DNA from 2 places in the Pseudoalteromonas sp. Z9A5 genome. Region 2 is predicted to be linked to the other one. Evidence: predicted binding sites of a transcription regulator. Region 2 holds the regulator's gene; the other holds the start of a gene.
The links. The regulator FliA, encoded in region 2, starts transcription of late flagellar genes. The targets are predictions, from matches to a motif close to CTAAAGNTNNNNNNNNNNNNGCCGATA.
Positions count from the first base shown of each region.

Region 1: GQR56_RS12095 (VC2046/SO_2500 family protein) is a predicted target of FliA. The motif match lies at 5,092-5,118, and genes of this name have one in related genera.

Region 1 is NZ_WTLC01000021.1:22,860-31,168, forward strand. Features, by position in the region: gene GQR56_RS12065 (NCS2 family permease) at 1-54, opposite strand, end outside; gene GQR56_RS12070 (sel1 repeat family protein) at 169-633, shown strand; gene GQR56_RS12075 (SulA-like leucine-rich domain-containing protein) at 931-1,365, shown strand; gene GQR56_RS12080 (YchJ family protein) at 1,404-1,883, shown strand; gene GQR56_RS12085 (diguanylate cyclase) at 2,231-3,148, opposite strand; gene GQR56_RS12090 (DUF6172 family protein) at 4,037-4,339, opposite strand; gene GQR56_RS12095 (VC2046/SO_2500 family protein) at 4,530-5,057, opposite strand; tRNA gene GQR56_RS12100 (tRNA-Tyr) at 5,170-5,254, shown strand; tRNA gene GQR56_RS12105 (tRNA-Tyr) at 5,304-5,388, shown strand; gene GQR56_RS12110 (SprT family zinc-dependent metalloprotease) at 5,435-6,124, opposite strand; gene GQR56_RS12115 (MHYT domain-containing protein) at 6,479-8,309, shown strand, end outside.
Region 2 is NZ_WTLC01000002.1:47,724-56,032, forward strand. Features, by position in the region: gene flhF (flagellar biosynthesis protein FlhF) at 1-1,354, shown strand, start outside; gene GQR56_RS01760 (MinD/ParA family protein) at 1,347-2,207, shown strand; gene GQR56_RS01765 (RNA polymerase sigma factor FliA) at 2,234-2,944, shown strand; gene cheY (chemotaxis response regulator CheY) at 2,984-3,367, shown strand; gene GQR56_RS01775 (protein phosphatase CheZ) at 3,384-4,151, shown strand; gene GQR56_RS01780 (chemotaxis protein CheA) at 4,167-6,407, shown strand; gene GQR56_RS01785 (chemotaxis response regulator protein-glutamate methylesterase) at 6,465-7,622, shown strand; gene GQR56_RS01790 (flagellar motor protein) at 7,615-8,309, shown strand, end outside.

The DNA.
Region 1 (8,309 bases), on a different contig from region 2:
TTCACGGCGAACCGATGAACCATTTTCATTAATTTTAAATAAGGTTTCGAGCATAATAAACTTACGATAATAAAAAGTGGCAAGATTTTATCACAAAAATTATCTTTTAAAGGACATTTTCCCTTGCGGTATACTAAACTATTGAGGTAACTAAAATAATGAATGAGTATGATAAAAACAATGCCCAAAGACCAAGATTTAGAGCAACAGTTAGATAATATACTGTTTTTTGTAACGCAACCAACCGATATAAACTCAGTGCAGGTTAGCGATAACAATCAACAAAGGACGCTAAATAAAGCTCTTTATTATTTAAAGAGTAAGCAACATGCCCTTGCTGCAAAATGGATGCGTTTAGCTGCAATGTCTGGCGATCATAGAGCGCAATTTTATTTAGGAATATTGTTTATTAAAGGTCAAGGCGTACCAAAAAGTATATTTCATGCTGCAGCTTGGTTAAGCTTATCAAGCTCTCAAGAACACCAACCCGCAATTGCCGCTTTAGCTGATTTACGTAAGCATATTGAAACAAAACGCTTCAAAGACGCACAATGCTATGCTGCAAGCTTATATGAACAAATTCACCAATTACAATTTTCTGATTTAATTCCAAGGACCCCATGTACTGAATAATCATTATGAATTACCTTCATCGTATTTAGTACAAAAAACCACTGTTTAAAAAAATAATATAAGTGCGAAATTGATCTCTACAATAAACGCACTACTGTATAAATAGTTACTTTAATTTGGATGAAGTTAAAGATGCTAAAAATAAGCCTTATAAATCAAATGATAAAAAATAAAATAATGTTGAGTAACATCTAAAAATGAATGACTGTACAAATAAATAGCAAAAAACACTTGCACACAAGCACTGTATAAACTACTGTATACGCATACTGTATATACAACCAGTGAGTGAGAGACATGTTACAGCCAATTACCGTAAGAACTGTTAAAAGCTATCAGCAAGATAACAAAAGCGATTGTGTTAACTTAATTCAAATAGAGGATGAAATTTCGGCTACATTTGAGTTATTAAAAGTGCTGCACCAATATAATAGCTTGAATGCATGGACGTTATTAATTGCGCCGGATCATGTTCCTAGCAAAGCTTTACTCGACTCATGCTCAATCGATACCAGTAAGCTACTTGTTATTAGGCAAAAGCATTTAGTAAATTTAGAGTACGTATTAAACTCTGCTTTGCATAATGGTAATTTTGCAGCTGTTATTACATGGACTGATATAGTTAATAACCAACTACTTACAAGCTTATCTTTAGATTTAAGTAAAACAAATACTAAACTATATTGCTTTACAAAAAATATCAAAGTCACAGAGATACCGCTTGCCCAATAAGGTTGTTAAACTAGGGTTTTATACTTTATATTAATATTATGAACTCACTAAATTCTATAATCTGTGTTTGTGGCAGTCAGCAAAGCTATGTTGATTGCTGTGAGCCTTTTCATTTAGCAACACAACAAGCTCAAACACCTGAGCAATTAATGCGATCTCGCTACAGTGCATATGTACTTAAAAATGCAAAATATGTTTATCAAACCTACGCCAGCGAAAAACAAGCTGAAAACCCAGTTAAAGAAATTAAAGACTTTGCAGATAGTTGTCGTTTTATAAAATTAACTGTTATTGACTCCGGCTACGAAGAAAATCTGGGATTTGTAGAGTTTAAAGCGAATTATTTCTATCAAAATCTTTTTTGTGAATTAAATGAAAAGTCGGATTTTATTAAAGAAGATGGCCAATGGCGTTATCTTGATGGGGTAATACACCCTGTTGCTGATATAAAAGTGGGTAGGAACGATGATTGCCCTTGCGGCAGTGGTAAAAAATATAAAAAGTGCCATTCTGAATAAAAATGTAAGCCTTGTTGGGGTTAGTTTGAACAATAAGGTTTTATTATTTTCAACTAAATATATTTTACAAATAGATTAGCCAAGTTATTAGACTTCATTGATTTTTATATTTAAAAATAAGATGATTTTATAATATTACAAAATTTGCAATCTAGGAGAACAGTAAAAAACCTTTAGTATGCTACTAGCTCAAATTCTTAACGTTTAGGCGTGTAAAAAGCTAGCCGCCCATGAGATTACCTAAAATTAAGCACATATTTTGCATTACCTTCATTTTTAAACTAACCAAATTAAACTAACAAAACTAATCGTTATTGGTTAAAGTTTTAGATGTTTTGCTGTGATTTTTAAAAGCAAACTTGATTTCGACCCAGGTCTTTTGCTTTGTACAGCTTTTTGTCAGCTAAATCTAACGTACTTTTATTATTTCTATGTGGCTGTAATGTAGAACCGCCAATGCTAACTGTTAAAAAATTAAACTCTGAATATTTATGTAAGATCCCCAGATCAATTATATTTTTCTTAAGTTTTTCAGCAACACAAAGTGCACCTTCACTACTAGTATTAGGCAAAACAACAATGAATTCCTCACCGCCATACCTTGCAACAAAATCGCTTGGTCTTTGTAAGCTATTTGTGAGTGTTTGTGCAACCAGCCTTAAAGCATTATCGCCTTGAATATGTCCGTAAATATCGTTGTATTGTTTAAAATAATCAATATCTATAAGCAATAATGCATAATCAGATTTTTCTCGTAATGCACTTAATTCAACTTTTTTAAAGTGAGCATCAAAATACCGACGGTTAAATACTTTTGTTAAGTCATCAAAATAAACTTTTTGGCTTAATAAATCTTGCTGAAGTTTTATTGTAATATGCGCACGTACTCTTCTGAATAGAGTTTCAGGATTAATAGGCTTTTTAACAAAGTCTACTGCACCCGCCTCCCAGCAAGCTGTTTCTTGGTTTTCAAATGAGGTAACAAAAATAACAGGGATATCTTGTGATTCTGGTGTGGTTTTTAGTTTTAAGCACATTTCTATTCCACTCATACCGCCCATTGTAATATCTAATAAAATTATATCTGGTGCATTAATTTTACATACTTCGATAGCTTCTTCACCACTATTTGCAGTGATAATATTAAAGTGCTCTGCTAGTATTCTTTTTAATACAATTACACTTAACAATTGATCATCAACAATAAGTACGCTTGAGCTCTTCAAACTTAACTTTAATTCACTATCTGTATAATTTAATGGCATAAGTACAACAACTATTTAATCGCTCATCGCACATTATAATACTGATTAGAGATATGCAAATGTAAGTAATACTCTTTTCACTTTTTTCTAGTTAGTACAACACTATTAAACGAAAACAAGTTAAGCATTAAAAATCAATAACATAACCTGTAATATTAATAATTCGATAGCTAAATAACCTGAACCCAGTTAACAAAGCCACTAAAGCATTGAATCATAATGATATTTTAATTTATTCTACTCTAGTCAAAAATTTTTAATGATAATAAGGAGAATTTGCGCACCAATAGCTGGATGGCAAGTGAATTTAACGCTGTTAGCATAGAAAATAGCTGTTTGAGATAGATTCATCTATCCAGAATTCAGGTAAATAGTAAGCTAACCAAATAAACGAATATGATCTATTAACTCTAATGAAAAGTAGATGTTATCCGCAGGCACCTTACATACGAAGTCAGCGTAGGCATTCTTGGTATATAACTAAATATCAGCCACCAGTATGTTCTCAGGTTTGTTTATTGGTTAAATAAGATTCGCATTAACTCGTATAAAACAAAAAGTGTTTATTTTAAGAGATTAAATTTACAATTGCTTATTTAGCTTGTGAGTAGATAGCTTTTTGTGGTGTTTTTATAGTTTATAAATAACAGAGGGATCTGCTTATAAATACTAAATATACGCACAAAAAAGTTTTTAGGAATGCTTTAGTTTTAAATATTCGTTTTCATTTAGCCTAGTAACTTGCATATTCATTAATGCAATTAGATTCACCTCAATTTGAACAATTACCTAACTTTAAAACTTTGCACATTTTAAATGTTAGTCAATAAAAAATGGGCCTTTAAATTAAGGCCCATTTCTGAATTAATACATACTTAAAACTAAGTATTACTCATCGTCATCAAGATCTAATTGCTGACGCTGTGCAGGTCGCGCTAAAATTTCTACATAAAAAGAAGTTAAACCTTGCTTTTCAATTTCGCCAATTTGATTGCTTAACTCAGCAACGTGCACAACTTGTGCATCTTCAACTGTATTACCAAACTTACAATCGAATGCCCAATAGTCAGCATCTTCAGGCAGCGTTTTATTACGCTCTCTTTTCAAATATTTTTTCACTTCGTGCTTTGCAGCATCAACCATACGAGGGTATTTGATTTTCTCATGATTCAGCGTGAATGTTTTCTTCATTACGTTCCTAATTACCTTGATTTAATGATAACGGCATTTAATGTCATACCATTTGTACTCATTATAGCAATTGCAATAAATTTTTGGATGCTTTTTTTACACTAAATCAGTTTTTAAAAAAATTAAGGTTGTCTGCATTCGCATATAAATTGTCTAACTTGAACTTAAAGCCTTTTATAGGCTTGATCATTTAAGCGCTAGCAAGATGCAAAGGCTGGTGTAGATTCTCGTTATTAAGATTATCATAAAAAGCAGCGGCATCCATTTGTGGATTAGAGAGTTGAGTTTCAGTGCTTTTTAAACGCCTACGTACTGCAAGTTCACAATTATCAATCACATTAAGCGGGATATATGTAGCGTCATCCCTTATCGAAAGAGGCTCTGGATTTAAACAATGGTTCAATTTAATATCGCTCATGCCTGAACGCTCCCCATTCTTTACTAATAAGGATGCATTATATTGCCCTATTAACATATCAAATTTATCTGGGGCTAAAAGTTGCTTAGGAGCTGCTCCAATTTGTTTACGCAGTATATCTTCTTCAACAATTAAATTTTCAATTTCTGTTTTTGGTAAATGAAACTGACTAAAATCCAGAGCATCATGAGAAAGCATTGCAAGTAAAAGAGAAAACTCTCCTCTGCGATGTTCGTGGACACTTTTATTGAGCCGTGTGCTCAACTGCCCTTCTGTGATTAACAAATCATCGATTTGCATAGACTTTAGCCGATTGTTATAGGTTATAGATATTTATCGGCTTTATTTCATTTTTCTTTAGCTTTTTTCTTTACTTAAATACAAGTTTTGCTATTATCAGCGCCGTTGCATTGGAGGGGTTCCCGAGCGGCCAAAGGGATCAGACTGTAAATCTGACGGCTCAGCCTTCGCTGGTTCGAATCCAGCTCCCTCCACCACTTTTCTTACCGCTAAGTTAAGTGGGGCCAAATGCAATAAAATTAGTGTGGAGGGGTTCCCGAGCGGCCAAAGGGATCAGACTGTAAATCTGACGGCTCAGCCTTCGCTGGTTCGAATCCAGCTCCCTCCACCACTTTTCTACTTCTTATCTAGTAATTCATCTGTTTTATACAAACGACTTAAAATACCCATTGCAAACTACTTCCATGTATTTTTAACCATTGTGATGCTGCTTTATATTCAGGATAAAACGTTTCAACCCGTTGCCAAAATGCCTTACTGTGATTTAAATAACGCAAATGTGCTAATTCATGAACTATTACATAATCTATAATGTGATGAGGCGCACAAACAAGATGCAAATTAAACGTTAGCTCACGTTTACTATTACAACTTCCCCACTTTCGCTTATAAACTCCAATATTTAAATTCTCAGGTAATATCTCTTTCATTTGAGTGCAGTAATAAGCTAATTGCATTTCTATATAGGCAGTTAACTTCTCTTTTAAATATGCTTCCAATAACTTTTGATGCTTTTGTTGCTGATACTTAACACGAGAAGATACCGTAATTAATAATCCATCATCTAAATAAGGTTTTACTGCAGAGTCAGGACCTTGCTCAAACCGTAAATTAACTACGTCTGAAAAAAGACGTATTTGTTCTTTTTCAAAGGGGTATTGTTTGGTGTCAGTTGCATTAAGCTGCTTTCGTAACTGGGCATCTACCCACGACTTTTTTTCATGTAACCAGCTATCAATTTGATTTTTTGCCACATAACTAGGAGCATATACCGTCACTTTTTGATTGTGTACTTTAATTGCAACTGTTTTTCGTCGGGCACTTTTTTTTAGCTGGTACTCAAACACAATAACTTCTCATAAATAAATTTTATATGCTGATGCAATAATATCGTATCTACTGCGTATATTTAATACTTATATTTACATAATAAAATTGCCTCTTATTTAATAATTAGCATTGTAACCTTCTTTACTTGTAGTTTTATAACTAACGAAATCGCATTAATAATTTAAAGTTGTTTTTTATAGTTCAAAAAGCATACAGTCCCGATCTAAATATAAAAGTTAAAGCGATATTTGAGTAATAAAAGATAATTATTAGTTATAAAGTTGTTGTTTTAAGGCATTCTTGGAATTAACAGTTTATTTATTAAGAAATTACATTAAAATAAAAATATAAAGACTATATTTTGAGCCGCTATGTTATCCGCATTTTTCATTAAAGACCAAGATCCAAGCTTAATTGTGAATGGGGTTTACGATCCTGTTTTGGTATCGATGTCTGTTTTAATTGCAATATTTGCTGCATTTTTTACAACTAAGCTCATTGATTTAGCAAAAGAGACTAAATTTCCAAGTTATCAACGTATCGCTAATATAACGGCAGCAACTGTCTTTTCAGCCGGTATTTGGAGTATGCATTTTATTGGTATGCTGGCTTTTTCGTTGTGCACTAATATCAAGTATGATCCAACTATTACATTGTTATCTTTTATTCCCGCATTTTTGGCCTGCCAATATGCTGTATCAATGCTGGTAAACAGTAATGGTAATTTTAAAGTATTAGCTATCTGCTCAGTATTACTCGGCTCAGGTATAGGTACCATGCATTACAGTGGCATGGCTGCAATGGAGCTCTCCCCATTATTGCGTTACGATCCTTTAATGTTTGGGCTTTCAATTATTGTTGCAGTGGCACTGTCTTTCATTGCTTTATATTGTCGTTTCAACCTTGAAAAAATACTCCCAAATTTAACCTCTCTCCAAAACCGCTCAATTAGCGCTCTTATTCTAGGTTCAGCCGTCGCAGGCATGCACTATATGGGAATGGCAGCAACGCGTTTTGTTGCAACCTCTCCACTGCTATACGACGATGTTAATGCTACAGCAGGTCTTACTTTTGTCGCTATCGCGGTTGCCACAGCAACGGTCGCAATAACAAGTGTAGTTGCCGTTCTTAACGGCATGGTAAGATATAAAATGTTGCTGGAAGAAAAGTCGGCTGATGAGTCTCGTTTAAATGCTATTTTAGGCACCGCTATTGATGGCATTGTGACAATAGATCATAAAGGCGTGATTTTGAGCTTTAACGAATCAGCGAGTAAAATTTTTGGTTGGCGTGAAAGTGAAGTACAAAGCAAGAACATAAAAATGTTAATGGACGATACCATCGCAGCACATCACGATAGCTATCTTTCAAATGCTAAAAATGTTGACTTAGGCAAGGTCATTGGTGTTAACCGTGAAATATTAGCAAAACATAAAAAGGGTCACTTATTCCCTATTCGCTTGGGTGTAGGAGAGGTAAACCAACCAGGGCAAAACCCGTTATATGTTGGTTTTATAACTGATTTAAGTGAACAGCGAAAACTACAACGAAACATTATTGAAAAAGAACAAAAATATCGCTCTTTAATAGACAATATGCCAGGTGTCGTGTTTCGATGTAAATTTGATATTAATTGGACTATGTTATTTATAAGCCCCAGAATATTAGAATTAACGGGCTATAAATCAGAGGAATTTACTGAGCATTGCATCGAGTTTAACGATCTTGTTTTAAAAGTTGACCAACAACCTATCCTAGATGCTATTACATTAGCCATTGAAGAAAAAAGACAATATTCTATTGAATATAGAATTAGGCATAGAAATGGCAAAATTTTATGGCTTTTAGATAAAGGTAGTTTTGATTTTTCAGATAAAGCGACACCGCAATGGATTGACGGCGTACTAGTCGATATTACTGAACGAAAAGAATACGAAGCAAAATTAGAAAAAGCTAAACTCCAAGCAGAAGAAGCCGCGTTTGCAAAGCAATCTTTTATGGCTAATATGAGCCACGAAATACGTACGCCTATGAATTCAATTATTGGTTTTAGTGACTTGTTAATGGATACCCCACTAGATCAAGAACAACAAAAACATCTTATTACCGTTAATAATGCCGCACGTTCTTTGTTACGTCTACTTAATGAAATTCTTGATTCAGCAAAATTAGAGCGCGGCAAACTGACTATAGAACCAATTC
Region 2 (8,309 bases):
TGAAAAAGCAGCCCCTAAAGCAGTAGCCCAACCACAAAATGCACCGCCAGAGCGTGCTAACCGTATGGCGCAATCACAAAGTATGCATAACTTTGTGAAACCAGAACCTCAACGTTCAAAGCCTGTACAACAAGCAAAAGTTGCTGATAGCCTAGAAGCCTTATTAGAGCGTCAATCACCACGCCCTCGCTCTCCTGAACTTGCATCTATGTTTTCACAGTCAGGAATCGATACTACCGAAAATTATCAAGAGCCTGCAGTAAAACAACGCCCTACAAGTAATATGTTTGCACGTGAAAACTCTGCACCAGCAAGACCACATACTCAAGCCGATAGTTTAGGTTTTGACGATTTAGACCGTGATTTTGATGATTTAGAGAGCCCTGTTACTACACGCCAAACAGTTAAAAATAATGAAAGTGAAGAAATAACGTCAATGCGTGAAGAGATGAATGCAATACGTCAATTATTAGAACACCAAGTATCAGGATTAATGCAGCAAGATATGGCACGCCGCGACCCAACTCGTGCATGTATGATTGACCGCTTAGTTGGTATGGGAATAGATAAAGAAGTTGCAGAGCAAATGGCATGCTTTGTTCCTGATGATGTTTCTCGTCAGCAAGGCTGGAAAGCTTTATTGACTATGGTCGAAGACCAAATGCAAACAACCAATAATGAAATACTACGCCAAGGCGGTGTTTACGCATTAGTAGGACCAACAGGAGTTGGTAAAACAACAACTGTAGCTAAATTAGCAGCCTTAGGAGCACAAAAATACGGTGCCGATAAAGTTGCGTTAATTACCACCGATACATACAGAATTGGTGCATATGAACAGCTTGCAACTTATGGTCGAATCATTGGTTGTGGTGTAAAGCAGGTTAAAGATGCTAATGAATTAGCTGAAGTTTTATATCATTTACGAGATAAGCGTCTAGTATTAATAGATACTGCAGGTATGAGCCAACGAGACTTGCGTTTAACAGAGCAGTTAAATACGCTAATGCGTAATCAGCGTGTTGATATTCGTAGCTATCTTGTACTAAGTGCAACAGCACAAATAAACGTATTGCAAGAAACAGTAAGGCATTTTAAAAAAGTACAGTTAAGTGGTTGTATTTTTACTAAATTAGACGAATCTTTAAGTTTAGGTGAGATTATTAGTATTGCGATTCAAAACCGCCTCCCAATAGGGTATCTTACTAATGGTCAACGAGTTCCTGAAGACATTCGTGTTGCAAATGCCGAAAAACTAGTAAAAAAAGCTGAGCAATTGTATTTAAAAAGAATAAAAGCACAACATTCAAGACACCAATCAGTGGCGTCGAGCACAGTAGGGATGTATGATTAACACAGTATTAGATCAAGCAAGCGGCCTGCGCAAAATGAGTCAAAACAATAACAACGGCGTAAAAGTTATCGCTGTGACCGGTGGTAAAGGTGGTGTAGGTAAAACAAATGTTTCCCTTAACACCGCAATAGCACTTGGTCAGCAAGGAAATCGAGTATTAGTACTTGATGCCGACTTAGGTTTAGCAAACTGTGATGTGATGCTTGGACTGCGTGTTGAACGTAATTTATCGCACGTATTATCTGGCGAATGTGAACTCGATGAGATTTTAGTTGAAGGTCCAGGCGGAATTAAAATAGTACCAGCAACATCAGGCTCTCAAAGTATGGTTGAGTTATCACCATCAGAGCATGCTGGCCTTATTCGTGCTTTTAGCGAATTAAATACCGAATTTGATATATTAATTGTAGACACTGCCGCCGGCATTTCAGATATGGTGCTAAGCTTTTCACGTGCAGCACAAGATGTAATGGTTGTCGTTTGTGATGAACCAACATCGATCACTGATGCATACGCACTTATTAAAGTTTTAAGTCGTGAGCATGGTGTATATAAATTTAAGATTGTTGCGAATATGGTTCGCAGCATGCGCGAAGGTCACGAACTCTTCGCAAAACTTTCCAAAGTAACCGATCGCTTTTTAGATGTGTCTATGGAGCTGGTGGCTATTGTTCCTTATGACGAAAATATGCGTAAAGCAACGCGTCGTCAAAAAGTCATTGTAGAATTATTTCCAAATTCACCTGCGGCATTAGCTTTTAAAGCACTCGCGACGAAAGCTGTAAAATGGCCTATACCTAATCAACCTTCTGGGCATTTAGAGTTTTTTATTGAGAAGCTGGTTAACGGCTAATTATGACAATATCGGTAAATAGAGCTATGGGATATCAGTCAACACAAAATTTAAATGTGATTGTTGAAAAGCATGCATCACTTGTCAAAAAAGTGGCGTGTCACTTAATTGCTCGCTTGCCTCCTAGTGTTCAGCTCGATGATTTAATTCAATCAGGCATGATTGGTCTAATAGAGGCATCAAAAAACTTTGACGCTACTAAAGGTGCAAGCTTTGAAACATTTGCAGGTATTCGTATTCGTGGAGCAATGCTTGATGAAATGCGACGCGGTGACTGGGCTCCTCGCTCAGTACACCGTAAAAGCCGCCTTGTAGCCGAGACTATTACTACATTAGAAAAAGCGTTAAATCGTGAGCCAACAGATACAGAAGTTGCTGAAAAACTTGAAATTTCGCTAAATGAGTACCATCATATTTTAAATGATGTAAATTCAAGTAAAATTTTAGGCATTGAAGACTTGGGAATAGATGACGATGTTATCACTCCAGCAGGTCAAGATTTAACGCTAGACAAACCCTTTAATAATGTTAAAAATGAACGCTTTAATGAATCATTGTTAAGTGCAATAAAGTCATTGCCTGAGCGAGATGCGATGGTACTCTCTTTGTACTATAACGATGAAATGAATTTAAAAGAGATTGGACATATACTCGATGTAAGTGAATCGCGTGTAAGTCAGATACATGGTCAGGCGATGATTAAGCTCAAAGCAAAAATCAATGACTGGATAAACTAGTAGTAAGTAAACAAGGTTAAGACCTCACCGGAGGATGTTTTGGATAAAAACATGAAAATTCTTGTTGTTGATGATTTTTCGACAATGAGACGTATTATTAAAAATTTATTGCGTGACTTAGGCTTTACTAATGTTCAAGAAGCAGATGATGGCTCAACTGCTTTACCTATGCTACAAAATCAATCATTTGACTTTGTAGTTACAGATTGGAATATGCCTGGAATGCAGGGTATTGACCTTTTAAGGGCGATTAGAGCTGATGATAAACTAAAGCACCTACCTGTTTTAATGGTGACTGCAGAAGCTAAGAAAGAACAGATAATAGCTGCAGCTCAAGCTGGTGTTAATGGTTATATTGTTAAACCATTTACGGCTGGAACATTGAAAACAAAATTAGAAAAAGTGTTTGAACGCTTAGGTTAATGAAGGGGAGAGGCTTATGTCAGCACTTGCTGCGCCTCGAATAACGTTAGAACAAGCTCGCCAGCTCGTTGTTTTTTTAGAAAATGGTGAGCAAGATAAAGCCGATGAATTAATTTTAGACACCGCGTCTAAAGAGCAGTCAGAAATATTTGCTGAAGTTGGAAAATTAACTCGTCAATTACACGAAGCTTTAAAAAGTTTTGAGCTTGATACGCGTTTAACCAACATAACAACTGATGCTATTCCAGATGCTCAAAAGCGGCTTAATTATGTTATAGAAATGACAGAAAACGCTGCTAATAAAACAATGGATGCGGTTGAAGCTGGGTTACCAATAGCTCAGGAGTTAGCTAATGAAGTGGCCCATATTAAACCGACATGGGATCGCTTAATGAGCCGCGAAATTGATCTTGGCGAATTTAAAACACTATGCCACAGCATCGATAAGTTTATGAATAACTCTCATCATAAAACTGATGAATTACAAAGCTTAATGACCAATATACTCATGGCTCAAGATTACCAAGATTTGACAGGGCAAGTTATTCGTCGAGTTATGGAGCTTGTAAGAGAAGTTGAAGAAAGCTTACTCCATCTGTTAACAGCTTTTGCTGCGCAAGATGTGAATACTGCTGACACAATAGAACAACAAAAAACAGAAGACCCGGTTAGCGCACAAACATTAGCAGGACCAGAAGGCCCTATTATTGATAAAGAATCGCGTAATGATGTTGTATCTGATCAAGATGAAGTCGATGATCTTTTATCAAGTTTGGGCTTCTAAGAGGAGAGTAACTGCATGTTTGAAGTCGATGAAGATATTTTACAAGACTTTCTTGTAGAGGCAGGAGAAATCCTTGAGCTTTTATCTGAACAGTTAGTTGAACTGGAGAACAATCCAGAAGATACAGAGTTATTGAATGCTATATTCAGAGGCTTTCATACCGTAAAAGGTGGTGCAGGATTCTTAGCAATGACGGAGTTGGTTGATGCTTGTCATGGCGCAGAAAATGTATTCGATTTACTCAGACAGGGTGTACGCACAGTAAACTCTGAATTAATGGATGTTATTTTACAAGCACTCGACACCATTAATGAAATGTTCGCAACGATTCAAAATCGCGATAAGCCAGAACCCGCAGATCCTCAATTACTTCAAGTTTTACATAAATTAGGCTTACCACCAACAGAGGAAGAACTCACCGGTTCATCTTCAGAGGTTGATATTGAGCAACCTCAAAATGAAATAGTTGAAGCCCCAGAATTAGATGACGAAGACCCATTTGCTTTTGATGAGTTATTTAACCCTCCTACAGGGTCAACTGCATCTACTTCTGATACTCAAATTGATGAAATAACGGAAGATGAATTTGAAAACTTACTTGACGAATTACATGGAAAAGGCAAAAGCCCTACCATTCAAGGGTCAATAAGTAGCAATGATTTGAGTGGTGATATTACAGATGATGAGTTTGATAACTTATTAGATGAGTTACATGGCGTGGGTAGTTTTGGTGCTGTCGAAATAAAAAATGACTCAATAGCGACTCAAAATACGAGCCCAACTAATAAAGGTACAGAACAAAAATCATCCTCAGCTACTAATGCTATAGACTCTTCAAATGATGAAATTAGTGATGATGAATTTGAAGCTTTGCTTGATGAACTTCATGGCAAAGGAAGTGCACCTAAATCGATTGAAAACGTTTCGGCTGCACCTAAAAAACCAGCATCTGCGAAAGTCGCTCCAGTAGTACAAAATAAAAAAGCTGAACCGGCAAAAGCACCAGTTGTAAAAGCAGCAATAAAACCAGTAGGTAAACCGGTTGTTAAAGCGCCGAGCACACCTGCTGTTAAAAAAGCAACACCACCGGCAGCAGAAACTACAGTACGTGTTGATACTAAGCGCCTTGATCAAATTATGAACATGGTAGGTGAGTTGGTATTGGTACGTAATCGTTTGGTTAGCTTAGCGACTAATTCAGATAGTGAAGCAATGGGTAAAGCAATATCTAACTTAGATGTTGTTACAGCTGATTTGCAAGGTGCGGTTATGAAAACACGCATGCAGCCTATCAAAAAAGTATTTGGTCGTTTTCCTCGCGTTGTTCGAGATTTAGCGAGAACTTTAAATAAAGACATTAATTTATTACTAATCGGTGAAGAAACCGACTTAGATAAAAACTTAGTTGAAGCTCTTGCCGATCCGCTAGTGCATTTAGTGCGAAATTCAGTTGATCATGGTATTGAAATGCCTGATTTACGCGAAGCCGCAGGAAAACCAAGAACAGGTACTGTTACCTTATCCGCTTCTCAACAAGGCGACCATATTTTACTTACCATTCAAGATGATGGTGCTGGTATGGATGCTGAAAAGCTGAAAAAAATAGCAATTAACAAAGGCGTACTTGATCATGACCAAGCAAGTCGACTTTCTGATACTGAAGCATATAACCTAATTTTTGCGCCTGGCTTTTCGACTAAAGAAGAGATTTCGGATATTTCAGGTCGCGGTGTAGGTATGGATGTAGTTAAAACCAAAATCATTCAACTTAATGGCTCTGTAAGTATTCAATCTGAACTAGGTGTTGGTACTATTTTAGAAATAAAAGTACCGCTAACACTGGCTATATTACCAACCTTAATGGTTATTGTTGGTGAGCAAACATTTGCATTGCCTCTGGCTGGCGTTAGTGAAATTTTTCACTTTGATTTAAATAAAACAAATGTAGTGAATGGTCAACTAACTGTTATTGTTCGTAAAAAAGCAATTCCACTATTTTACCTAGAGCATTGGTTAGTGAAAGGCGCCGACCGCTCACAACGTAAGGCCCAAGGACACGTTGTTATTGTGCAAATAGGCACGCAACAAGTAGGCTTTGTTGTTGACTCATTGATCGGGCAAGAAGAAGTGGTTATAAAACCACTTGATGCTCTATTACAAGGTACACCAGGCATGGCCGGTGCGACTATTACTTCGGATGGTGGTATAGCGCTGATTTTAGATGTTCCTAACCTGTTAAAACATTACGCTGGCTGATAATAAAGTAGATGCACTGTAAGGTGCATCTACACTTAAATTAAATAAGAGAGCTAAATGGCCGTTAAAGTTTTAGTTGTTGACGATTCAAGTTTTTTTCGCCGCAGAGTAAGTGAAATTCTTGAGCAAGATAGCGATATTGAAGTTATAGGCTTTGCCGTTAATGGTAGAGAGGCTGTTGATAAAACAGCTCAGCTACGCCCTGATATGATTACAATGGATGTAGAAATGCCTGTGCTTGATGGTATTAGTGCGGTAAAAGAGATCATGGCGAGTAATCCAACGCCTATTTTGATGTTTTCATCTTTAACACGTAATGGAGCAACAGCAACACTTGATGCTTTAGACGCTGGTGCAATGGATTTTTTACCTAAAAAGTTTGAAGATATTGCGCGTAACAATGAAGATGCTATAAAACTTTTACAAACAAAGGTTAAAGAAATTGGTCGTAGACGCATCCCGCGTTCTTTTAAGCCTCTTACACCAACAAAGCTTACATCCAATACCCCTGTAACACCCTCAAGCTTAGCTAAAAATACAAGTATAAAGCAGCCAGATAGAAGCTTTCAACGTGAAGAATCTACAACTGTTGCTCATTCTAGAGCTAATACACCGTCAATACGCGCGAGTGGAAAGCAGTATAAACTTGTTGTTATTGGAACTTCAACAGGAGGGCCTGTTGCATTACAAACAATATTAACTCAATTACCGGCTAACTTTGCGCATCCTATTTTATTGATTCAGCATATGCCCGCTGCATTTACACCGGCATTTGCGGCTCGCTTAAATGGGTTGTGCCAAATTAAAGTAAAAGAGGCACAACAAGGCGATCGCCTACAACCGGGTACTGCTTATTTAGCGCCTGGTGGACAACAAATGATGGTAGAGGGACGCGGCTCAGCTAAAACATTACGAGTATTTGAAGATCATAGTGAGCGAATTAGTTACAAGCCTAGTGTAGATGTAACGTTTGCAAGCGTTGCAAAAGCGTACCAAGGCGATGTACTTGCTATTGTTTTAACAGGTATGGGAGCTGATGGACGCGATGGTGCAAGAATGCTAAAACAAACTGGTGCAACTATTTGGGCACAAGATGAGAAAAGCTGTGTTGTTTATGGAATGCCACAAGCAGTTACTAATGCTGGCTTAGCGAGTGAAAGCTTGCCTTTAGCTGAGGTGGCAACGCGGATTAAAAGAGAGATAGGTTGTGGATAAGCTTTCGGTACTTGGTTTATTTATTGCTCTTGGCGCTATAGCTATAGGCTATTCGTTAGAGGGGGGTGATGTATCTGCATTATTTAACGGACCTGCGCTTATAATTGTACTTGGTGGTACGCTTGGTGCCGTGATGCTACAAACATCAACAAGTACATTTAAAAAAATGTTAAAGATAAGTCATTGGGTTTTTATATCTCCACAATATGATATTGACGAGGCTATTGAGCAGGTTAAACGTTGGTCTCAAAAGGCGCGTCAAGAAGGCTATCTTGCTCTTGAAAATGAAGCGCTTACTCATCCTGATGCGTATGCGGCAAAAGGGTTAAGTTTACTTGTAGATGGTTGCTCAGAACACAAAATAAGAGATACGCTAGAAATTGACTTATTATTAGAAAGAGACCGTTTATTAGAGGCTGGTCGCGTTTATGAAGCAATGGGAGGTTACAGTCCTACTATTGGTATTTTAGGTGCCGTGCTTGGTCTTATTCAGGCTATGTCTTTTATTACAGATCCACAAAAGCTAGGTGCAGGTGTAGCAACTGCATTTATAGCCACTATTTATGGTGTTGGTTTAGCTAATTTATTATTTTTGCCAATGGCAAATAAGCTAAAACAACGTGTTGAACAAAAAATGCTTTACCATGAAATGCTCGCTGAAGGTGTCATTGCAATAAGCTTAGGTGA